One region of the Streptomyces sp. NBC_00009 genome, then DNA from elsewhere that is predicted to be linked to it. Evidence: riboswitches for the same ligand, from Rfam matches in the RefSeq annotation. Region 1 holds a riboswitch; the other holds the start of a gene.
The links. Region 1 has a riboswitch for cobalamin ahead of OHA58_RS33125 (HoxN/HupN/NixA family nickel/cobalt transporter). Riboswitches for the same ligand answer to the same signal wherever they lie in the genome.
Positions count from the first base shown of each region.

Region 2: it holds a riboswitch for cobalamin, as region 1 does, so the genes downstream of both, OHA58_RS28270 (cobalamin biosynthesis protein) here and OHA58_RS33125 (HoxN/HupN/NixA family nickel/cobalt transporter) in region 1, are expected to answer to the same signal.

Region 1 covers NZ_CP108312.1:7,306,683-7,310,076, reverse strand. Annotated here, with positions in the region: gene rho (transcription termination factor Rho) at 1-181, shown strand, start outside; gene OHA58_RS33140 (GNAT family N-acetyltransferase) at 242-730, shown strand; gene OHA58_RS33135 (inorganic diphosphatase) at 884-1,318, shown strand; gene OHA58_RS33130 (metalloregulator ArsR/SmtB family transcription factor) at 1,355-1,717, opposite strand; cobalamin riboswitch at 1,807-2,031, shown strand; gene OHA58_RS33125 (HoxN/HupN/NixA family nickel/cobalt transporter) at 2,060-3,154, shown strand; gene OHA58_RS33120 (YoaK family protein) at 3,197-3,394, shown strand, end outside.
Region 2 covers NZ_CP108312.1:6,262,648-6,266,041, reverse strand. Annotated here, with positions in the region: gene OHA58_RS28280 (anion permease) at 1-1,127, shown strand, start outside; gene OHA58_RS28275 (hypothetical protein) at 1,143-1,364, shown strand; cobalamin riboswitch at 1,474-1,618, shown strand; gene OHA58_RS28270 (cobalamin biosynthesis protein) at 1,733-2,674, shown strand; gene OHA58_RS28265 (cobyric acid synthase) at 2,671-3,394, shown strand, end outside.

The DNA of each region.
Region 1 (3,394 bases):
CACGCGCCGCGAGGAACTCCTGCTGCCCGAGGCCGAGTTGGCGGTCGTACGAGGTCTGCGGCGCGCGCTTCAGTCGCGGGACGGGCACGCCGGGCTCGAGACGCTTGTCGAGCGGATCCGGCAGACGCCGGACAACGCGACGTTCCTGCGGCAGGTGCAGTCCACCGTTCCCACCGCGTGAGACGGCCGCCGTTCACCGTCCGGGGTAGATCGGCGCGACAGGATGCGTAATACTCTCAGTATGACTTCGAGCATTACATCCGCGGGGGGCGTGGCGGACGCCGGGACGGTCCGGGTGCGCAGGGCGACCGCGCGCGACGCCAAGCGGCTGACCCGGCTCGTCCGTACGTCCCGCGCCTACGAGGCCCCGTACGCGTCGATGGTGGCCGGCTACCGGGTGGGGCCCGACTACATCGAGGCCCATCGCGTCTTCGTCGCGGCCGGCACCGATGACCTGGTGCTCGGGTTCTACGCGCTCACGCTCGTGCCGCCGGAGCTCGACCTGATGTTCGTCGCCGACGCGGCGCAGGGGCTCGGCATCGGGCGGCTGCTCGTCGCCCATATGAAGGACGAGGCGCGCGCCGCCGGACTCACCTCGGTCCGTGTGGTCTCGCACCCGCCCGCCGAGGGCTTCTACCGCAGCACGGGAGCCGTCCGCACCGGCACCGCGGCCGCCGATCCGCCCGCCGTGATGTGGGACAGGCCCGAATTGGAGTTCCCGATCGGCTGACGCGCCCGCACTCCCGGGAGCACACTCGGGGTGGACGAGGAGGCCGGCTTGGACAACGAGGTCCGACACACCGACGCAGCCCACGGCACCGACGCGGTCCACGCGTTCGACGTCACCGTGGAGATCCCCCAAGGCTCCCGCAACAAGTACGAGATGGACCATTCCGTCGGCCGGATAAGGCTCGACCGGATGCTGTTCACCTCCACCCAGTACCCGGCGGACTACGGATACATCGTCGGCACCCTCGGGCGCGACGGCGATCCGCTCGACGCGCTCGTCCTGGTGGGCGATCCGACGTTCCCCGGCTGCACCGTCGAATGCCGGGCGATCGGCATGTTCGTGATGCGGGACGAGAAGGGCATGGACGAGAAGGTCCTGTGCGTGCCCGCGCACGATCCGCGCCATGCGTCTTTGCGGGACATCGAGGACATCCCCGAGTTCGACCGTCTGGAGATCACGCACTTCTTCGAGGTCTACAAGGACCTGGAGCCCGGCAAGTCGGTCGAGGGCTCGCACTGGGAGGGCCGCGACCTCACCTACGCGGAGATCGCCGCCGCGCGCCGCCGGGCCGCCGCCCGAGGGGACTGAAACCGCGGACCCCTGCGACGGCGCGCACGTGTCGATTCAGTGCGCGCCGTCCGTAGCGCAGTGCTCGAGCAGGTCCGCGGTCGCCGCGTCGACGACGCGGTAGCGCACGATCCTGCCCTCCTTCTCCCCCTCGACCACACCGGCCGCGCGCAGCAGCCGCAGCGCCTGCGAGACCGCCGGGTCGTTCATGCCCGTGGCCACGGCGAGATCCGACACGGCCAGCGGCCCCGCCCGGTACAGCGCGAGCAGCAGCGCGAGGCGCCGGGGATCGGCGAGCAGGGAGAACCGGTCGGCCCAGGCGCGGACATGTCCTGGCTCACCGATGGCGGCGATGGCCTCGCAGACCCGGTGGCCGTCGATCGTGCGGCGGTCGGCGCGCTCGGCAGGGACGAGATGCATGGCCCCATCCTCGCAGCCGCCGATGTGATCTTGAATACCCGCGCACACCTACGCAGCTGTGCAGCCTTGCAGTCGTCGCCGACCGGACTCTACTGTGGGCGGGCCGTGGTGCTCGGGAATTCGGTGACGGTCCCTCAAAGGACCCAGACCGAAGCGGCCCTCGCCACTGTGATCGGGCCCCGGGTCCCTCGGCAACGAGACGACTCGGGACGCCTCGCCCCACCACGCCACTGGCTGCCGCGCGCAGCTGGGAAGGCAGGGGCGGACGCGGACACCCGTCAGCCAGGAGACCGGCCACGGCATCTCACGAAGTGATTCCACGAGGTGTTGGAGCGTGACCGCATGACCCTGTCCGTGAAGTCCCCGGAAACCGGACGCGACGCGTTCCACTGGCGGCGCGAGGACACCGTCCGCACCGCCGGGCTCCTGGCGGTGATAGCCGCACTCCATGTCGTCGCGTTCGGGGTGCTGTTCCTGCTCGTCGTGCCGGAGCACTACGAGGTGGGGTCGAAGGCCTTCGGCATCGGCCTCGGCGTCACCGCGTACACCCTGGGCATGCGGCACGCGTTCGACGCGGACCACATCGCCGCGATCGACAACACGACCCGCAAGCTGATGGCCGACGGCAAGCGCCCGGTGTCGGTGGGCTTCTGGTTCGCGCTCGGGCACTCCAGCGTGGTGGTCGTGCTCGCCGCGCTGATCGCCGGGGGCACCCAGCTCGCCGGGCGGATCATGAACGAGGGCTCCGCCACCCATCAGACGCTCGGTGTCATGGGCACCACGATCTCCGGGTCCTTCCTCTACCTCATCGCGGCGCTCAACCTCGTCGCCCTGGTGGGGATCCTGCGGGTGTTCCGGGCGATGCGCGCGGGCTCGTACGACGAGGCGGAGCTCGAACAGCACCTGGATTCACGGGGGTTCATGAACCGGATCCTCGGCCGGTTCACCAAGTCCATCACCCGGCCGGGCCAGATGTACCCGCTCGGCTTCCTCTTCGGCCTCGGCTTCGACACGGCGACCGAGGTCACGCTGATGGTGATGGCGGGCAGCGGCGCGGCGGCCGGACTGCCCTGGTACGCGATCCTGTGCCTGCCGCTCCTGTTCGCCGCCGGAATGAGCCTGTTCGACACCCTGGACGGGACGTTCATGAACTTCGCGTACCAGTGGGCGTTCTCGAACCCCGTGCGCAAGGTGTTCTACAACCTCGCCATCACCGGTCTCTCGATCGCCGTCGCGTTCCTGATCGGCACCATCGAGCTCGTGGGCGTCCTGCACGACAAGCTCGACCTGCGGGACTCGGTGACCGGCTGGATAGCGGGGCTCGACCTGGACAACGTCGGGTTCATCATCGTGGGCCTGTTCATCGTCGTCTGGGCGGCCGCCATCGGGTACTGGCGGCTCGCAAAGGTCGAGGAACGGTGGGCCGTGCGGACCTGATCCGGCGGGCCGCCGGGACCGGGACTCCGTATGGTCGTGCGGGTGAGTGAAGCCAGCGTTCCCTCAGCGGCGCCCGCGCCCGTGCCACGCAGGTCCGCCCTCCCCGCGGCCCTCACGGTCCTCACGGTCGTGAGCGGCTTCGTCGACGCGGTCAGCTATCTGGGCCTCGGCCACGTCTTCGCGGCGAACATGACCGGCAACGTCGTCATCATCGGCTTCGCCGCCGCGGGCGCTCCCGGG
Region 2 (3,394 bases), 1.0 Mb from region 1:
CCATGTCCGCCGTGCTGAACCTCGTCGGAGCCTTCCTCTCCGTGGAGGTCGCCAAGACGATCTCCGGCGGCATCATCAACGAGGACGGACTCAAGACCGAGGTCATCTTCGCGGCGCTGGTGGGCGCCATCCTCTGGAATCTCCTGACCTGGCTGGTGGGGCTCCCCTCCAGCTCCTCCCACGCTCTCTTCGGCGGCCTCATCGGCGCCGCCGTGATGTCGATGGGCTGGTCGTCGATCAACGGCGGCACCGTCGTCACCAAGATCCTTCTCCCGGCCGTCGCCGCGCCGCTCGTGGCGGGCATCGCCGCGATGCTGGCCACCCGGCTCACGTACCGGATAGGCAGCAAGACCGACCAGAAGGCGACCGCCAAGGGCTACCGCGCCGGGCAGATCGCCTCCGCGGGCCTGGTCTCGCTGGCGCACGGCACGAACGACGCGCAGAAGACGATGGGCATCATCACGCTCGCCCTCATCACGGGCGGCGTCCTGAACCCCGGCTCGAACCCTCCGATGTGGGTCATCGTCTCGGCCGGTACGGCCATCGCGCTCGGCACCTACCTCGGCGGCTGGCGCATCATCCGCACCATGGGCAAGGGCCTCACGGACCTCGCGCCGCAGCAGGGCTTCGCCGCCCAGACCAGCGCCGCGACCGCGATCCTCGCCTCCTCGCACATCGGCTTCTCGCTCTCCACGACGCAGGTCTGCTCCGGCGCCGTGATGGGCTCGGGCCTCGGCCGCAAGGGCGGCGTCGTCCGCTGGTCGACCGCGACCCGCATGTTCATCGCCTGGGGCCTGACCCTGCCGGCCGCCGGTCTGGTCGGCGCGGGCGCCGAGTTCCTCACCAAGCAGGGCTCGTGGGGCGTCGCCGTCACCGCGCTGCTCCTGATCGCCGGCGCGGGCGCCATCTGGGCGCTGTCCCGCCGCAACTCGGTCGACCACACGAACGTCACGGACGACGACGACACCGAGGTCCCGGCCGAGCCCGCCGGCGTCGTGACCACCGCGATCGCGGCCGTCACCCCGCCGCCCGCCGGCACGGTCGCCGACCTGGCCGACGTGAAGACCACCATCCCCGCCTCGCCCGCCCCGCCCTCGGCGGAGCCCGCGCGACCTGCCACGGTCTAAGGAAGCAGCAGCGCTATGCACATCGACTGGGCAGCACTCGGCTCCGTGTTCGGAGTCAGCCTCGTGATCACGGTGGCCCTCGTGGGCCTGTTCACCCTCGGCATCGTCGGCCTCACCAAGCGGGAGTCGGCGGCGGCCCAGGGCAACTCGGCGGCGCTGGCCGTCTCCGGCGCGTACGCCTGCTTCGCCCTGTGCGCGGCGGCCGTCGGGTACGGGATCTTCCTGATCGTCGCCTGACCGGAGGTAACCGGCAGGAGTGCGGGGTGCGGGACGCGAAGGCGTCCCGCACCCCGCTTCGTGTGTGCCTCAGCACACTCTCCCTTCGCAGGTCAACGGCAAGTTGACGGGCGTTCGCGGAGCGTGGTGGACTTCCGGGGCCATCTACGGCAGCAGGAGAGGAAGCCGGTGCGAATCCGGCGCGGTCCCGCCACTGTCACCGAGGTCCCACAGGACCCGGAAGCCAGGAACTCTCGCCGCCGGTCTCTTCCAACCAGGGCGTGGACACCCTGAGTGAGGACATATCGCCATGCGCGGCTGCCAGTTGCGGGTTCTCCCGCCGAGGACGAGTACAAGGGTTCCCTCTGCCGTAACGGCGGGCTGACCCCGTGCGAGCCGAGCGCGTCTTCGCGTACGGCAGCGCCGCCGGACTCCTCGGTGACCTCCTGTTCGGCGATCCGCGCCGCGGGCATCCGGTCGCCGCGTTCGGGCGGGCCGCGGGCGCCGTCGAGCGAGTGCTGTGGAGTGACCACCGCGGGTGGGGCGCGCTGCACACCGCCGTGTGCGCCGGGGGCGCCGCCGTCGCCGGTGGCCTCGCCGCGCGCGCCGTGCGCCGCTCCCCCGCCGCCTCCATCGCCCTGACCGCCGCCGCCACCTGGGCCGTCGTCGGCGGTACGTCGCTGGGGCGCGAGGCGCGCGCCATCGGGGGCGCGCTGGCCGCCGGTGACGTGGACGCGGCGCGCGAGCGGCTGCCGCATCTGTGCGGGCGCGACCCGCAGGCCCTGGACGCGGACGGGATCGCGCGGGCCGTCGTCGAGTCCGTCGCCGAGAACACCTCCGACGCCGTCGTGGGCGCGCTCGTGTGGGGCGCCGTCGCCGGGGTCCCCGGGCTCGTCGCCTTCCGCGCCGTGAACACGCTGGACGCCATGGTCGGGCACAAGTCGGCCAGGTACCGCCGTTACGGCTGGGCGTCCGCGCGGCTCGACGACGTGGCCGGCTGGCCGGGGGCGCGGCTGACCGGCGTGCTCGCCGCGGTCGCGGGCGGCCGTCCGCGCGGCGCGCTCACCGCGTGGCGTGAGGACGCGCGGCTGCACCCGAGCCCCAACGCCGGTGTCGTCGAGGCCTCGTTCGCGGGGGCGCTCGGGGTGCGGCTCGGGGGCACGTTGTCGTACGGCGGGCGGGTCGAGCACCGGCCCGTACTGAACGCGTCGGGCCGGTCCGTGGAAACCGCCGACGTCGAGCGGGCGGCGCGGCTTTCGCGGCGCGTGAGCTGGCTGGCCCTCGGCGTGTGTGTCGCCGGGCGGGCTCTGTTGCGGAGGGGGAAGTCGTGAGTGGTGGCGGACTGCTGGTGGCAGGGACCACGTCCGATGCCGGGAAGAGCGTCGTCACCGCGGGCATCTGCCGGTGGCTGGTGCGGCAGGGGGTGAAGGTCGCGCCGTTCAAGGGGCAGAACATGTCCCTCAACTCCTTCGTGACGCGCGAGGGCGCCGAGATCGGCCGTGCGCAGGCCATGCAGGCGCAGGCCGCCCGCGTCGAGCCGAGCGCCCTGATGAACCCCGTACTGCTGAAGCCGGGCAGCGACCGGAGCAGCCAGGTGGTGCTCATGGGCAAGCCGGTGGGCGAGTTGAGCGCCCGCGGCTACCACGGAGGGCGCCAGGCCGCACTCCTCGACACCGTCGTGGGATGCCTGGAGGAACTCCGGGGCAGCTATGACGCCGTGATCTGTGAAGGGGCGGGCTCTCCCGCCGAGATCAACCTGCGCCGCACCGACATCGTCAACATGGGGATCGCGCGGGCCGCGCGGCTGCCCGTGCTCGTGGTCGGCGACATCGACCGCGGCGGCGTCTTCGCGTCGTTCTTCGGCACGACGGCGCTGCTCGCGCCCGAGGACCAGGAGCTGCTGGCCGGCTATCTGGTGAACAAGTTCCGCGGCGACGTCTCCCTCCTCGAGCCCGGCCTCGACATGCTCAAGGACCTGACCGGGCGGGCCACGTACGGCGTGCTGCCCTTCCAGCACGGCCTCGGCATCGACGAGGAGGACGGGCTGCGCG